Regions from separate parts of the Peribacillus sp. NPDC101481 genome, predicted to be linked through region 2. Evidence: predicted binding sites of a transcription regulator. Region 2 holds the regulator's gene; each other region holds the start of a gene.
The links. The regulator Rex, encoded in region 2, represses fermentation and respiration genes when NADH is low (regulators of the CRP and FNR family bind a similar motif). The targets are predictions, from matches to a motif close to TTGTGAAATATTTCACAA.

Region 1: qoxA (cytochrome aa3 quinol oxidase subunit II) is a predicted target of Rex. The motif match lies at 1,126-1,143, and genes of this name have one in related genera.
Region 3: ACIROD_RS10995 (helical membrane plugin domain-containing protein) is a predicted target of Rex. The motif match lies at 2,120-2,137, and genes of this name have one in related genera.

The regions. Positions count from the first base shown of each region.
Region 1 is NZ_JBIWNJ010000004.1:219,459-225,076, reverse strand. Features, by position in the region: gene ACIROD_RS22695 (hypothetical protein) at 1-216, shown strand, start outside; gene qoxA (cytochrome aa3 quinol oxidase subunit II) at 1,263-2,192, shown strand; gene qoxB (cytochrome aa3 quinol oxidase subunit I) at 2,266-4,212, shown strand; gene qoxC (cytochrome aa3 quinol oxidase subunit III) at 4,212-4,808, shown strand; gene qoxD (cytochrome aa3 quinol oxidase subunit IV) at 4,810-5,094, shown strand; gene ACIROD_RS22670 (YfmQ family protein) at 5,402-5,618, shown strand, end outside.
Region 2 is NZ_JBIWNJ010000006.1:2,344-7,961, forward strand. Features, by position in the region: gene tsaD (tRNA (adenosine(37)-N6)-threonylcarbamoyltransferase complex transferase subunit TsaD) at 1-920, shown strand, start outside; gene ACIROD_RS24295 (ABC transporter ATP-binding protein) at 1,189-3,108, opposite strand; gene moaC (cyclic pyranopterin monophosphate synthase MoaC) at 3,242-3,754, shown strand; gene ACIROD_RS24305 (redox-sensing transcriptional repressor Rex) at 3,783-4,442, shown strand; gene ACIROD_RS24310 (YdiK family protein) at 4,472-4,684, opposite strand; gene ACIROD_RS24315 (CPBP family intramembrane glutamic endopeptidase) at 4,681-5,406, opposite strand.
Region 3 is NZ_JBIWNJ010000002.1:200,925-206,542, reverse strand. Features, by position in the region: gene ACIROD_RS11015 (Lrp/AsnC family transcriptional regulator) at 97-528, opposite strand; gene ACIROD_RS11010 (DJ-1/PfpI family protein) at 678-1,262, shown strand; gene ACIROD_RS11005 (hypothetical protein) at 1,450-1,605, opposite strand; gene ACIROD_RS11000 (hypothetical protein) at 1,695-1,865, opposite strand; gene ACIROD_RS10995 (helical membrane plugin domain-containing protein) at 2,187-2,618, shown strand; gene ACIROD_RS10990 (NAD(P)/FAD-dependent oxidoreductase) at 2,658-3,839, shown strand; gene ACIROD_RS10985 (hypothetical protein) at 4,038-4,376, shown strand; partial or broken gene ACIROD_RS10980 (CotH kinase family protein) at 4,487-5,566, shown strand; gene ACIROD_RS10975 (SET domain-containing protein) at 5,579-5,618, shown strand, end outside.

The DNA of each region.
Region 1 (5,618 bases), on a different contig from region 2:
GATTACAATAAGGATTATATATTCACCGCTGTTGGAATCGCCATCACATTAAGCGCAGCTGCCATTTTTCTAGTTGGTATATTTTTTGTCCTGACAGAGGAAATGGTAATGAATACACGTAAAGGCGAAAGAATTGAACCGGAAACGACTAAAATCATAAAAATGAAAACAAAGGCTAAAGCTCCAACAAACAGAAGTACAGAATTCAGTAACTAAAGCGAGGAATATAGCGCAATATACTGTTTTTCTAAACAAAACTAGTTGTTCTTTTACCTAACTTGCAGAATTTGAGTCAACTTGATCACAATTAATGAATGCGCTTTCATTTCATATTATCAGAATCGAATTATCGATTTGTTACATTTTAATTCAATATACTGCCACTCGTCATTGCCAAACACACGATGTGCTTGTACATCCAAACCAACTGCCTGCACGCCAGGAAGTCTCAATTACATTTTAAACAATATCTACGAGAAAAGGACACTTTTAAGAAGTCCTTTTTTTGTGGTTTTTTTTTATGTACTTTTAAATGAAAATTCAAAAGGGAAAGGGATATAGGTATCAATATGGGGTTATTGAGCAGTGGTTTTGCTAAAGGCAGATTTGATAGCAAACCTGAATTACTTACTACGCTTTTGCTACACGGCTGTTTAAAAATACTGACAGGGCATAAGGATTGCAAAAAGAACCCAATTTCATTTCAACTCGTTGTTTCCTTATATATATATAATATTGACCTGTGTTGGTTCATAAGGGTATTGAAGCATGGAGACAACATCGTGTCCCATGTGTCTACCATTTACCAACCTCCTTGGCCGAGTGAAAAAAATCCGGTTTAAATCATGGTATCTAACGATAAATACCTAATTGACAAGATAGGTAATATAATTCATAATCTTTAAGAGTTTTGAGGCAATATACACGGTGACTATAATGTGAAATTTTTATTTCATTATATTAAAGTAATATTAAATGGAAAGAGGATCGGTACTATTTGTAATCCTGCACTGATAAGTGAATTTTCAAAGGCAAGATATGAAACATTTATTATATTTCATTTGCTGAAGATTTTCGAACATTTCAGTTCATTTACCATCTTCTTACTGCTCTTTAATGAACTTTATGTGACAGATGTCACTTTGTATTGTCTTTTTTTAGACTTGGGATTAATATTGGTATGTCGGGGTTTGTGAACATGGTAACACTTTGTCCGAATAATTACCAATTGGAATTTTATTATGTAAGAAAGGGGTAGTACTATGAAAATAAAATGGGCTCTATTAACTATACTTTTTACTATTGCCACTGTGCTAACCGGTTGCGATAACCCATTAATGGTCTTGGACCCTAAAGGGCCAGTAGCTGCAACACAAGCAGATGTTATTATGATTTCGATATGGACAATGGCCTTTGTCGTCCTTGTCGTTATGGTACTGTATATCTTCATGATAATGAAATATCGTGCTTCCAAACAACGTGATGATTATGAACCGCCTCATATTGAAGGAAGTAAGGTTCTTGAAATAATTTGGGTTGCGATCCCAATTCTAATCGTCGCTTTCCTATCCGTTGTTACTGTTAAAACAACAAATGAAGTTGAGGCAACACCTAAAGGATACGGTGATCAAGAACCTTTAATTATTTACGCTTCATCTTCAAACTGGAAGTGGCATTTTAGTTATCCGGAAGAAGATATCGAAACAGTCAACTATCTGTTTTTACCTACTAACCGACCAATTGAATTTAAACTTTACTCATTCGGTCCAATCTCAAGTTTCTGGATTCCGCAACTTGGAGGACAAAAATACGCGATGTCGGACATGGTTAATACGTTGCACTTAGCAGCTGATGTACCAGGAGAGTATATGGGTCGAAATTCAAACTTCAGTGGTTCAGGTTTTGCTCAGCAAACTTTCAACGTTAATGTACTATCCGCAGAGGAATACGATAAGTGGGTAGATGAAATTAAAGCTACTGCTAAACCGATTACTGAGAAAAAATTCAATGAATTATTAAAACCTGGTCATGTGGGACAATCCACTTACACTGGAACTCACTTAGAGTTTTCTCCAGCTCCTGAAGGGGAAAATGCTGGTCATGACCACGGATCTTCTGATACGGAAGAAAATGATTCCAAGGATTCACACGATGAACATTCAGAACACAGCAACATGAATCATGATCACTAAGAATTAATTTCGTTCGATAAAACAACTAGGTTTACAAGATAAGGAATATTTTCCTGAAAGGAGTCACAAAAGTATGGATTACTTTGATCGATTTGCCGTACCTCATCCAAGTCCTGCGATTTATGCATCCATGGTTGCCATTGGTTTAACCATGATTGCGGTTGTTGCCGGAATTACCTATTTTAAAAAATGGGGTTACTTATGGCGTGAGTGGTTAACAACGGTTGACCATAAACGTATTGGTATCATGTACATCTTGGCAGCACTTCTTATGCTCTTCCGTGGTGGCGTGGATGCTCTTATGATGCGTGCTCAAACGGCTATTCCAGATAACGGTCTTTTGGATGGGCAGCATTATAATGAGGTATTTACAACACACGGGGTCGTCATGATCCTGTTCATGGCTATGCCATTTATCATTGGGTTAATGAACATTGTCACACCATTGCAAATTGGAGCGCGTGACGTAGCATTCCCACGTCTGAACGCAGTAAGCTTCTGGTTATTCTTCATGGGGGCAATGCTATTTAACATCTCTTTCGTAGTCGGTGGTTCTCCTGATGCAGGTTGGACATCTTACTTCCCGCTGGCAAGTAATGATTTCAGTGAATCAGTAGGTTCGAACTATTACGCGATTGCAATTCAAATAGCTGGTATCGGTACATTACTGACTGGTATCAACTTTATCGTAACAATCTTGAAAATGAGAGCACCTGGCATGAATTTAATGAAAATGCCAATGTTCACATGGTCTATCTTGATCACAAACTTCATTATCGTTTTCGCTTTCCCTGTATTGACAGTGGCACTTGCGTTGATGACAATGGATCGTCTATTCGGAACTCAATTCTTTACGATGGCCAATGGCGGTAGCGATATGCTTTGGGCGAACTTGTTCTGGGTTTGGGGACATCCTGAAGTTTATATAGTAATTCTTCCGGCTTTCGGTATATACAGTGAAATCATTTCGACATTTGCACGTCGTAACCTGTACGGGTATAATTCGATGGTTATCTCCATGGTAGCTATTTCTACTCTATCTTTCATTGTATGGGCTCACCATTTCTATACAATGGGTCACGGTGCAATGGTTAATGGTATCTTCTCGATTACAACGATGGCAATTGCCGTCCCGACCGGTGTTAAGATTTTCAACTGGTTGTTCACACTTTGGAAAGGTAAAATCGTTTTTACCGTTCCGATGCTTTACTCTTTAGCTTTCATTCCGATTTTCACGCTCGGTGGGGTAACAGGGGTCATGCTTGCAATGGCAAGTGCTGACTACCAATACCATAATACAATGTTCTTAGTAGCTCACTTCCACTACGTTTTAATCCCTGGTACTGTATTTGCCGTACTTGCTGGTTTCACGTACTGGTGGCCAAAAATGTTCGGTTTCATGTTGAGCGAAAAAATTGGGAAATGGTCGTTCTGGTTCATTACAATCGGCTTTAATGTTACATTCTTCCCGATGTTCATCACTGGTTTAGATGGGCAGGCACGTCGTATGTATACGTACTCTGAATCAACAGGGTATGGTCCATTGAATATGCTCTCTTTCGTTGGAGCGATTGGCTTGGCAATAGGTTTTGCACTTATTGTGTACAATATCTATTGGAGCACTCGTTATGCGTCAAGAAATATTTCAAACGATCCATGGGATGCACGTTCTCTAGAGTGGGCTACACATACACCAATCCCTGAATATAACTTTGCAATTGTGCCAACAGTTGATTCTACAGAAGCATTCTGGGATTCAAAGAAAAAAGGCTTTAAGTTATTTGGCGGTAAAGTAGAAAAGATCCATATGCCAAATAACAGTGGTGTGCCGTTTATCATGAGCTGTATCTTCTTCGTTTGGGGCTTTGCGATGGTATTCAGCATGTGGATCATTGCTATCATTGCAACGATCGGTATCTTTGCTTGTATGATTCACCGTTCATTCGAAAAAGATCACGGACGTTATATCTCTGTTGAAGAGATCGAAGAAACTGAAAATAAATTGCGAGGTGCTAAGTAATGAAAATAGATAACTCGCTGCCACTAGAATATAGCACGGAAGAAAATCGCTTAAAGATTTTTGGATTCTGGATTTTCCTAGGAGCAGAAATAGCTCTTTTCGCTACACTGTTCGCCACTTATTTTGTATTGGTCAATGGAACTGGAAATGGTCCAACAGGGGAACATCTTTTTAAAGTCCCAACCCTGATGTTCCAAACAATCTTTCTTTTAACCAGTAGTTTTACCATAGGTCTTGGAATCAATGCAATGAGACTTGGCAGACAGAAAGCAACGATTGGTTTCTTCATTATCACCCTTATTCTTGGTTTAGGCTTCTTGGGAGTCGAAATTTATGAATTCGTGGAGTATGTACATGAAGGAGCAACCATTCAAACAAGTGCTTTCTTATCTAGTTTGTTTACATTACTAGGTACGCATGGAGCTCACGTTACACTTGGTTTATTCTGGGGAACCTTCATCGTCATGCAAATCAAAAAGCGCGGTATGACTCCAGAAACAACAAACAAGGCTTTCATCTTTTCACTTTACTGGCATTTCTTGGACGTTGTCTGGATCTTCATCTTCAGTTTCGTCTACCTGAAAGGAATGATGTAATATGAAAGAATTATTCCCACGGGGCCAAGTTATGGGATTTGCGTTTTCTCTAGTCCTGACTTTGGTCGCACTATCAGTTATTATGTATGATCTCTCACTAAAAATGGGTGTGATCATCCTACTTGTTACAGCTTTCATGCAAGCTGCACTGCAATTAGTTATGTTCATGCACGCAGGTGAGTCTGAAGATAAAGCATCGATTTACACAAACGTTTATTACGGATTGTTCGTTGCATTGGTTACAATTTTCGGTACAATGCTAACAATGATTTGGGGATATCAATAATCGATTCCGGAAAAGCTGGGCGTCTTGATGACGCCCAGTTTTTTTGTACTTTAATAAATATAATTTCTTATACAGATCTATCCATCTCATTCATGGAAATTTGTTAAGAAGGATGTGGATGAAACCATTATGTTTAGTATAACCATTTCGGAAAATTATATTTATAAAGGGTAAATTGTGTTTAAGTACAATGTTTTCCCAAAGTAAAACGTTAATAGAACGGACACATCTTCTATGAAAAATTGCCAGCCCTATTGATATAATAAGTTATAAAGAATTAATTTATAAATGTAGCGGAGATGATGAATTGACATTGCCGGTTTTGATTTTGACAATTATATTAAGCTTATTAAAAATATTGGTTTCCTGTCTTCCAACCGATGCTGTTAATTGGATTATCAGCAAATTTAAAATACACTCAGAAATTAGTGGCGGGAATGCGATCGTATCCTTTGACGGAAAACGTTTGGAAGGTGAAGAAAAAATTCAAGTTATTAATTATTTTAATAACGCCAGATTTTTGA
Region 2 (5,618 bases):
TCGTGGCTTCACAAATTGAAAGCCATAAACGTTTTGGCGGTGTCGTCCCTGAAATAGCTTCCCGTCATCATGTAGAACAAATTACGATTGTTCTTGAAGAAGCACTGCTGCAAGCCGGTGTGACATATGAAGACTTGGATGCCATTGCCGTTACAGAAGGCCCCGGCCTTGTTGGGGCACTATTAATAGGCGTGAATGCGGCGAAGGCTGTAGCTTTCGCACATGGAATACCAATTGTCGGTACGCATCATATCGCTGGTCATATCTATGCAAATCGGCTTATTCAGGAGATCGAATACCCTGCGCTTTCTTTAGTCGTTTCGGGAGGTCATACAGAATTGGTGCTTTTAGACGAGCCAGGTTCTTTCAAGGTGATAGGGGAGACGCGGGATGATGCAGCAGGAGAGGCGTATGATAAAGTGGCTCGAACATTGGGGCTCCCTTATCCTGGCGGTCCTCATATCGATAGGCTTGCGCAAGAAGGCTCACCAACTTTAAAACTGCCTAGGGCATGGTTGGATGGCAGCTATGATTTTTCCTTCAGCGGGTTGAAATCGGCGGTGATCAACACTTTGCATAATGCAGAACAGCGCGGGGAAAAAATCGAACCTAAAGATTTAGCGGCAAGTTTCCAAGCAAGTGTGATAGAAGTGCTTGTAATGAAAGCTGTAAAAGCTGCAAAGGAATATAATGTGAAGCAGGTATTGCTTGCTGGAGGAGTTGCGGCAAATAAAGGCCTTAGGGAAGCATTAACGGAAGCTTTTAAGGATTTACCTATGGATATATCCATTCCGCCCCTCTATCTTTGTACGGACAATGCCGCCATGATCGGTGCTGCTGGCAGTGTCATGTTTGAAAAAGGAAAACGATCTGGTTTGGATTTGAACGGAAATCCTGGATTGGATATAGAAGCATTTTAATTGACGAGAAGACAGGATTCCACACTTCGGCATCCTGTCTTTTTATCGTGTTAATAAAATAATAGAATATTCTGTGGATAAAGTTTTTTTGATCAACCTACTGCATGTGTATAAAGTGGTGTTTTTGTGGATAAGTGGATATGTTTCTGTGGATAATGTGTATAACCCAAATTATTGGCTAATAAACGGTAAGTGAATTGTTAACAAGTTTGTGGATAACTTTTTAATTTGAAGTGAAAAAGACCGAGTCGATTGACCCGGTCATTTGTCATTCTTCAAGTTCGGCCCATTCTTCGAGCAGCTGGTCCAATTTTTCCTGTGCATTATCAAGCTTTGTTTGGACTTCCATCACTTTTTCGTGGTCCTGAAAAACATTTGGATCGCAAAGGAGGTCATTATATTCGCTTATTTCGGTTTCAAGACGCTCCATGGCTGCCTCGATTTCCTCAATGCGCCGTTTTCGCTGGCGTTCTGCTTTTTTTGCTTCTTTATCAATTTTGTAATTTGTTTTTTCTACAGCTGCATCTAAAGTTTTAGCCTGATCCTGCTGTTCAAGTGCTTTGATTTCCGCTTGCTCCTGTTTCTTCTCTAAATAGTAATCATAATCACCGAGGAATTCTTCGTTGCCGTCTTTGGAGAGCTCTATCACTTTCGTTGCTATCCGATTTATGAAATAACGGTCATGTGAGACGAAAAGAATAGTTCCTGGATAATCGATCAAAGCGTTTTCAAGCACCAATTTACTATCGAGGTCCAAATGGTTCGTTGGTTCATCAAGAATTAAAAAATTACCTTTTTGCATCATCATTTTGGCAAGAGCAAGCCGAGCCTTTTCGCCCCCGCTTAGTGTGGAAACGGTTTTCAAAACATCGTCCCCGCTAAATAGGAAATTACCGAGTACGGTTCGGATGTCCTTTTCCGGTTTAAGGGGATAGTCGTCCCATAATTCATTGAGTACGCGTTTATTGGAAACAAGGTTAGCCTGTTCTTGATCGTAGTAGCTGACTTCTACGTTCGTTCCAAAACGGAATTCCCCAGAAAGTGCAGGCAGCTTAGAAATGATCGTTTTCAATAAAGTTGATTTTCCAACTCCATTTGGGCCAACAAGAGCTATGCTCTCTCCCTTTGTCATCCGGGAATTAATATTCCTTGATACCGTTTCCCCTTCGTATCCGATAGCCAAGTCCTGGAGGTGGAGTACTTCATTTCCGCTTTGCCTTTCAATCTGGAAAGAAAAATTCGCGGATTTTTCATCCCCTTGCGGCTTGTCCAAAACATCCATCTTTTCGAGCTGCTTGCGTCTGCTTTGTGCTCTTTTCGTGGTCGAAGCCCTTGTGATATTACGTTGGACAAAGTCGCGAAGCTTTTCGATTTCCCCTTGCTGCTTCTCGAACAGTTTCATGTCCCGCTCATAATCTTCCGCTTTTCCCTCTAGGTAAGAACTATAATTACCATAGTATTTTTTCATGTTATTCCGGGAAATCTCATATACCAGGTTCACTACTTTATCTAAAAAATAGCGGTCATGGGAAACAATGAGCACAGCTCCCTGGTACCCTTGTAAATATTGTTCAAGCCAAGATAGGGTTTCAATATCCAAATGGTTCGTCGGCTCATCCAGAATCAATATATCCGGTTTCCTTAAAAGCAGCTTTCCTAATGCAAGCCTTGTTTTTTGCCCGCCGCTTAATGTGGAAATTGGGGTAGAATAGTCAAAGTCAGCAAACTGAAGCCCATGCAATACGGAACGGATATCCGCTTCATATTGATAACCGCCCTTCTCTTTGAATGCGACCATCAAAGTGTCGTATTCATTCAGCACTTTTTGGTAAATCGTTTCGTTTTCAAAGATTTCGGGTCTGGCCATATCCGCCTCAAGGCGACGCAGTTCCTTTTCCTGCTCTATAAGGTCCGTGAATACCGTCAGCATCTCATCCCAAATGGTCAGTTCGGATTCCAATCCCGTATCCTGGGCCATATAGCCGATTGTGACGCCTTTTGGTTTGATAATTTCACCGCCATCATGGGAAATCTTCCCGGCTATGATTTTTAGCAGAGTCGATTTTCCGGCGCCATTACGGCCGACAAGTGCAATTCGATCTTTATTTTGAACTTCGAGCTTCATATTTGATAAAATAAGTTCAGCTCCATAATATTTCGATAGTTGATTGATTTGTAATAAAATCATAGATTTCACCTCAATTGATTATAGATAGTGTAACGTATTTTAGTTATTATCGGCAACAGCTTGGTTCCATGGTAAAACAAAAGCTGTTACATAAAGTGGAATAATAGTGTATGATTTAGGAGGGGTTACTTAAATGGGAGACTTAACGCATTTTAATGAACAGGGCAGGGCCAAAATGGTCGATGTGAGTGCTAAGCCTGAAACAACCCGGACGGCAGTAGCTCAATCGAGCATTTTATTGAATGATGAAATATATGAATTGGTCACGAACCAGAAAATGAAAAAAGGTGATGTACTGGCTGTTGCACAGGTTGCAGGAATAATGGCCAGCAAAAATACATCCAATATCATTCCGATGTGCCATCCCATTGCACTGCAAGGGGTCAATATAGCCTTTGAGTGGGAAAAAGAGGAACAAGGATACAGACTTAGGATTGAAACGGAAGCTAAGACAAAAGGGAGTACAGGTGTGGAAATGGAAGCGTTAACAGCTGCATCCGTGACTGCCTTGACCGTTTATGACATGTGTAAGGCCATTGACAAGGGAATGGTGATCGGGCCTACATTCTTAGTGGAGAAAACAGGCGGAGTTTCCAGTAACGATTATAAAAGACAAGTAAAACAAACAGATAGAGAATTAAGTTGAAAAGCATGTGTGAAGGCGGGGAAGAACAATGAACCATGACCCAAAGATACCGCAGGCAACAGCCAAAAGGTTACCATTGTATTATCGATTTTTAAAGAACTTACATTCCTCAGGCAAGCAAAGAGTTTCCTCGGCAGAGCTAAGCGAAGCTGTAAAAGTGGATTCTGCCACCATACGCCGTGATTTTTCCTACTTTGGCGCGCTTGGGAAAAAAGGCTACGGCTACAATGTCAATTATTTATTATCCTTCTTTAGAAAAACACTAGATCAAGATGAATTGACCAAAGTCGCTTTAATAGGGGTAGGAAATTTAGGAACCGCTTTTTTAAATTACAATTTCATGAAAAATAATAATACAAAAATTGAAATGGCTTTCGAAGTTTCTGAAGAAAAAGTCGGCAAGCGGATAGCTGATGTGCCCATCTATCATATGGATCAAATCGATACGTTATTGCAGGAAAATAATATCACTGCAGCTATATTGACAGTGCCTGCACAGGTAGCCCAGACGATAACCGATCGTCTAGTCAAAGCTGATATAAAAGGAATATTGAATTTTACACCTGCAAGGCTGACCGTGCCTCCATCCATAAGGGTTCACCATATTGACCTGGCCGTGGAGCTTCAGTCGCTCATCTACTTCCTGAAACATTATCCGGTAGTGGAAGAAGCCGCCTTGGAGGAATGAAAAAAACGCTGCATCTTTGCAGCGTTTTTTTATTTTTTCTTATTTTTTTGTGCGGCTTTAATCTTAAAGTGCAGCATGATCATGCGTAAGCCCGATCCAAAGTCAAGAGTCGCAATGAGGACAAGTATGTAGGCGAAGAGTCCCCATCCAGAAGAATTGACGGTTTGAATCGCGATAGCGGTAAAAAGAGCTCCTAAGCCTGCATAGATGATGCCCATGAATAAGGGTGATTGACGTTTCATAATAAACCTCCGATGAAGGCCTGTGCAGTATCCATCATCTTCTCTATATCCTCCCGATATACCACTTGAAGGATGATAACAAGCGTATTCATCGCAATATGAGCGCTCATTGATACGAGAATGCGGCCTGTTTTTGCATAAAGGAAAGCAAAAGTGAAGCCCATTGCCGTATATAAAAGAAGATGTTCAAATTCACCATGCGCCAAGCCGAAAATAACTGAGCTGATTAAAGCTGAAATAAAGAAGTTAAAGCGTTTATGAAGTGATCCGAAAATGATTTTCCGGAAAATTAATTCTTCCAATATAGGTCCAATTACTGAAGTGACGAAAATGACCGCGGGGACTTTGTAAATGAGTGAAATGAGTTGCTGCGTATTTTCAGATTCAGACTCCACCCCAAGCATTTGTTCAATGCTGCCGGCAATGCTTTGCGCAAAAAGAGCCATGAACACTCCTGCAATTGCCCATAATATGGACATGGAAACGGAAGTTTGATTTCGCGTGTCCAACTTTTCCCTCATATCTTTTCTCATTAAAAAAAGAATCAAGAATAAAGCAGTGAGAAAACTGAAAACTATCCAGTATGCTGCAGATTTCACTTGGAGTTCATCAGCCGGCATTCCGGTATAAGACCCGATCAGCATGAAAATGGGTACCCCAACAATACTGGATAATTGCATGGCAATATAAGTGATGATGACGAACCAATATTCTTTTTTCAAAAATGAAAACTCCTTTTATAGTCACCCATTCCGCTCGGAACGTTCCTGATATGGGGACAAGCTATAAACGCATACTCCAAAATGGTATCAAAAATTGAGGCAGAACACCACTTAAAGGTACCCCTAACGAAACATTTAAATAACTTTGTTAAGGAAATCATTATGCTAAAGTAGTTTACCCGTAATTTATCAGAAATTAATAAAAAATTTTC
Region 3 (5,618 bases), on a different contig from region 2:
TGATTTTTGTTACTATTTACTTTCTATATTGGTGGAGTTTTTTCCTGCTAATTGGTCATATATTAAAAAGTTGGCAAGTAAATGGGTTAAAGCCGGTTAGATCTCATCTCCTGAAAAAACATTTTTCGATGCGGAAGAGAATATCAGATGGGTGGACGATTTCCCATATTTAATGGCTTCATCGACGAAGTCTTCCAGCGTTTCCATGGAAAATGTACTTATTTTAATAAGATAACTGTATTGACCGGCTAACCGGTGGCATTCCAGAACTTCCGGATGGTTCAAGCTGAATTGATAAAAGTCTTTGCATCGATCCGTTTCGAATAATATGAATGCCGTTATGCTTCTATCAAGTTTTTCAAGGGATATTTCTGTTTTATAACCTTTAATCACTCCGCTTTCCTCTAATTTATTCACACGTTCTTTCGTTGCTGGAGCCGTTAAGGAAACTTCATGTGCCAGTTCTTTCATGGACATGCGACCATTATTCTCCAGTAAGGAAAGTATTTTTTTATCCGTTCGATCCAATTCAATCACCCCTACTTTTTTTATAAACCGATTCCTTTCAAATACATTATAAAATAAATATAAAAGGAATGATTACGTATTTAATCGTATGTATTAGGGGATTTGCTTTTTATATAATTAATTCAAATATAAACAAGGGGGACACTGCTATGAAAAAAGTATTGCTGCTGCTATCCAATGGATTCGAAGCGGTTGAAGCAAGTGTGTTTACAGATGTATTGGGATGGAATAAATTAGAGGGTGATGGCACCACAGACCTGGTTACGGTGGGACTTCACGAACAATTGAAATGCACATGGAATTTCATCGTGCAGCCCGAACTGACCCTCGATCAAGTGAACCTGGATGACTTCGATGCTTTGGCCATTCCAGGAGGTTTTGAAGAAGCCGGTTTCTATGAGGATGCCTATGATCAGAGGTTTCTTGATGTGATCAAGCATTTTCATAATAAGAACAAAATCATAGCAACCATTTGTGTAGGTTCTCTCCCACTAGGAAAAAGCGGGATATTGAATGGAAGAAAAGCCACAACATACAACCATCCAGCCAGTAAGAGACAAAGGCAGCTAAAAGATTTTGGTGCGATTGTCGTAAACGAACCGATTGTCGTCACGGACAATATCATTACATCCTACAATCCATCCACAGCTTTCGATGTTGCCTTTACGCTCTTGGAAATGCTCACTTCAAGAGATAATTGTGAACATGTGAAGGAATTGATGGGTTTCCATTAAGAATGTATTAGGAACCTATACAATTTGGATGTTGGGTTCCGATCCAGGCGCTCGCATTCCGCAGGCAGTCGGCGGAAAGGGAGCCGAATTTCTGAAACTAACTAAATCTTTTTTAAGGGAAAAAACTGCAGGCAAACTCGTTTTCTTCGAGTTCGTCTGCAGTCTAAGGTTCCTAATTTTTTTCACGTTACTTCCAATATGCCAACGAACGGGTTTTCATGGATTCACGGAACTGTTTCGTTGATTCTGGCAGGACTTTATTCGTTGCATAATCGATGATGACACCATACTGGCGAATGACATCGAGACTATCCAGCTCTCCCTTGCCGAATTTATCTTCCACGCTTTGTATGTTTTCCTCAAGCCATTGTTTGCGGTTGTTTTTGATATTTTAAGTAAGCATAACTGTTTCGCTATGCTTACACAACAATATTAATTATCAGGTGTTACCGATGTGCCTTCCTCACTGTTTTTGAGGTAAACTTCAGAAATTCCATTCATACCTTCCGATAGTTGCGCTTTGGTATATTCCATACTGCCAACCAGTTTATGAAGCTTCTTATCATTATTCTCTTCTGTAAGTTTAGATTCTGAATCAGTCACATTTTTTCACCTCCATCATTTAGGATGGCAAATCAAGATGGAAATATGTATGACAGGCTTCGATGTTAGACCCCCTCTTAAAGTCCATTATAGGTAAATAATGGTAACTACCATTAGAATCTGTACTTAAAATAAGCAGGAAAAGATTATTTTATGAATCTTTTTTAAAAAATCAGCTGTTTTCAAGCCACTAAAGGGATATACTATAGGATAGCATTTATTACATTTTTGTTAGTATTTTTTCTGGTCACACATTGTGTAATATTTTACAAGTTTTTCTATTTACCTCAACAAAATGCTTATTGCAAAGGAGAATTGGATATGTCAGAAACGATTACCCAATCACAAACTGAACAACTTAATGCCCGCCAAAAACAATTAGATGTACTGGACCAATTATTAAAGCCTGAGGTTCAGGAATCATTGAACACTTTAGTTGAGCAGTTACCAAAACTGACTGAGTTAGTGAATATTTTAACAAAGTCTTATGATTTCGCTCAATCGGTTGCGACTGATGATGTCTTGAAAAATGATACGGTCAGCGCCATTTCGGAGATCGCTACACCTGTAGTGGGTTCAGTGAAAGGTCTTGCGGCTAATGCCATCGAAGCTAAGGATCGTGCAGAAGCGAATACTGATGTGATCGGTCTTTTTGGTCTGTTAAGAATGATGAAAGATCCGCAAGCACAAAAGCTTTTCCGTTTCGCCCAAGCTTTTCTTGAAGTCTCTTCAGAACGTAAAAACCAAAAATAATTTGATTAATTTTCAATCAGTAAGGACGGGGGATTAACTATGTCAAAACAAATCGTCATCTTAGGTGCAGGTTACGCTGGATTGCTAACTGCCTTATCCGTACGTGAATATTACAAAAGAGATGAAGTGCAGGTTACAGTGGTGAACCAATTTCCAACGCACCAAATCATCACCGAATTGCACCGTCTTGCAGGCGGATCCATTTCCGAACAAGCCGTTTCCATTCCGTTGGAAAAGCTTTTCAAAGGAAAAGATATCGACCTTGTCATTTCCAAAGTGGAGTCTTTCTCAGTCGATAACAAAGAAGTGAAACTTGCCAATGGTTCCACTTTATCTTATGATGCCCTAGTTGTTGCTTTGGGAAGCCAAACAGGATTCTTCGGCATTCCGGGACTTGAGGAAAACAGCATGGTCTTGAAATCCGTAAATGATGCAAACAAGATTTACAAACATATCGAAGATCGCATTCGCGAATATGCACAAACGAATAATGAAGCGGACGCAACCATCGTGATCGGCGGCGGCGGCTTGACGGGCGTCGAATTAATCGGTGAAATCGTGGATCATTTCCCTAAAATCGCCAAAAAGTTCGGAGTGGACTTCAAGGACTTGAAAATCAAGCTTGTGGAAGCAGGTCCAAAAATCCTTCCGGTCCTGCCTGACCACTTAATCGAACGTGCGATGACAAGCTTGGAAGCACGCGGCGTTGAATTCTTGACAGGTCTGCCTGTAACGGGTGTTAAAGGCAATCAAATCGAATTGAAAGATGGACAAACGATAACGGCCAATACGCTTGTTTGGACAGGCGGAGTTGCGGCTCTTCCTATCGTAGGCGAATCAGGCCTTGAAGTGGATCGCGGCAAAGCAACCGTTAATGAGTATTTGCAATCCAAATCCCATAAAGACGTATTCGTTGTCGGCGACAGTGCCGTGGCTTTCCCTCCAGAAGGCGGCCGGCCATACGCTCCTACTGCTCAAAATGCTTGGCAAATGGGTGAGCTTGTTGGTTACAACCTATTTGCAGCCTTTGAAGGCAAGAAACTTGAAGCATTTTCGCCTGTAAACTCAGGTACGCTTGCGAGCCTTGGCCGTAAGGATGCGGTGGCAACGGTTGGGGCCAATAACACGTCCCTTAAAGGACTTCCGGCTACATTGATGAAAGAAGCAAGTAATGTTCGCTATCTATCACACATCAAAGCCCTATTCAGCTTGGCTTATTAATTCATGATCGCCGTGACAAGTTCACGGTACATGCCCTTTATTCCCATTTGGGAGTAAGGGGCATTTTTCATTTCAGAAAAGGCAGACACTCTAATTGAAGTGACCCGCCATAACTCTACATTACTATTTTAATCTCCGCCATTTTTATTAGCCCTTTTGTCGTTAACCAGTGTTCAAGTTTGTACCATACTGCATATCATGAAATTAACCTTATTAAAGGAGGGGTCTTTATGCCGAAAGGAAAAAAAGGAAAAGGCGGTTCATCTGGCAGTAGCAGTAGCAGCAGCAGCAGCTGTAGCAGCAGCAGCTGTAGCTCATCTACTGGCAGCAAGTCCACTGGCAGCAAGTCCACTGGCAGCAAGTCCACTGGCTGCACATCCACTGGCAGCACATCTACTTGCAGCACATCCACTGGCAGCACATCTACTTGCAGCACATCTACTGGCAGCACATCTACTGGCAGCTCATCTACTTGCAGCTCATCTACATCTAGTACATCCACTGGAAGTGGAAAGAAAAAAAGAAGAAGATAGTTAAATCTAAAAAGCTTCAACTTGATCAATCTCTGGTTGATTAAGTTGAATTTTTTCATACATTACATGTTTGCGCTTGACCATAATACATCTTCAAGAAAGGAAGGTGAGTGTATGCCTTATCATATTCCATCTTATTTCTTAATGATTGAAGAAGAAGATCTAGAAGATTTACGTGCGGACGTATGGAGTAATGACCCCATTCCCGCCTATTTGAAAGTGGAAAACGACATTTATGATATCGATATTGCCTATCGGGGCTCTTATACCCGAAAATTCAGGAAAAGATCCTATTGGATTGATTTCATCAAGCCAGAAAAATTCTTTGGTGCCCACAAAATCCATCTCAATGCCGAATACAAAGATCCTTCCCTCATTCGCAATAAACTCTCACTCGATTACTTCCAAGACCTTGGAGTTCTTTCCCCCCATAGTCAGCATATTGACTTATATCGTAACGGCTCGTGTAAAGGGGTATATTTACAACTGGAGTCCGTTGATGAATTCTTTTTGGAAAAAAGAGGACTTCCTACCGGTCCCATTTATTATGCAGTCAACAATCATGCCAACTTTTCATTGGAAAGGGATGGGAAACCGAAAGATTCCCTTGTATCAGGCTATAAACAAGCGTTTGGAAAACCGTCCGACGATGAATACCTTATTGAATTGATCAGAAAAATCAATACCACCCCGCTTGCCAAATTTCCTGAAGAAGTCTCGCAGCATCTTGATATTCATAAATACTTACGCTGGCTGGCTGGAGCTGTATGTTCAATGAATAACGACGGTTTCACTCATAACTATGCATTATATCGCAATAGTGAAACAAACTTATTTGAAATCATTCCTTGGGATTATGATGCCACTTGGGGACGCAAAGTCAGTGGCGGGATCATGGAACACACATATGTCCCTATTGGAGGAAAAAGGACAAATCACCTTAGTTATCTTCTATTGCAGGTTCCGGAATACCGCAAGTTCTACAAAGACCTCTTGGTTGAACAATTGGAAACCACATTTACTGTGAATCACATGGAAAATAAAGTATTATCACTGCACCAGGCGATACGCCCCCACATCCTTCTTGATCCATATAAAAAGAATAAAGTGGATCTATTTGACAAGGAACCAGAATTCATCTTCGATTTCATTCGCAATCGCAGTGATTACTTAAATAAGCATCTTGGTGACCTAGACGAAACAAAACTGAAAGCCAAGCAGGACTGGAAAAAAGCAATAGAGGCCG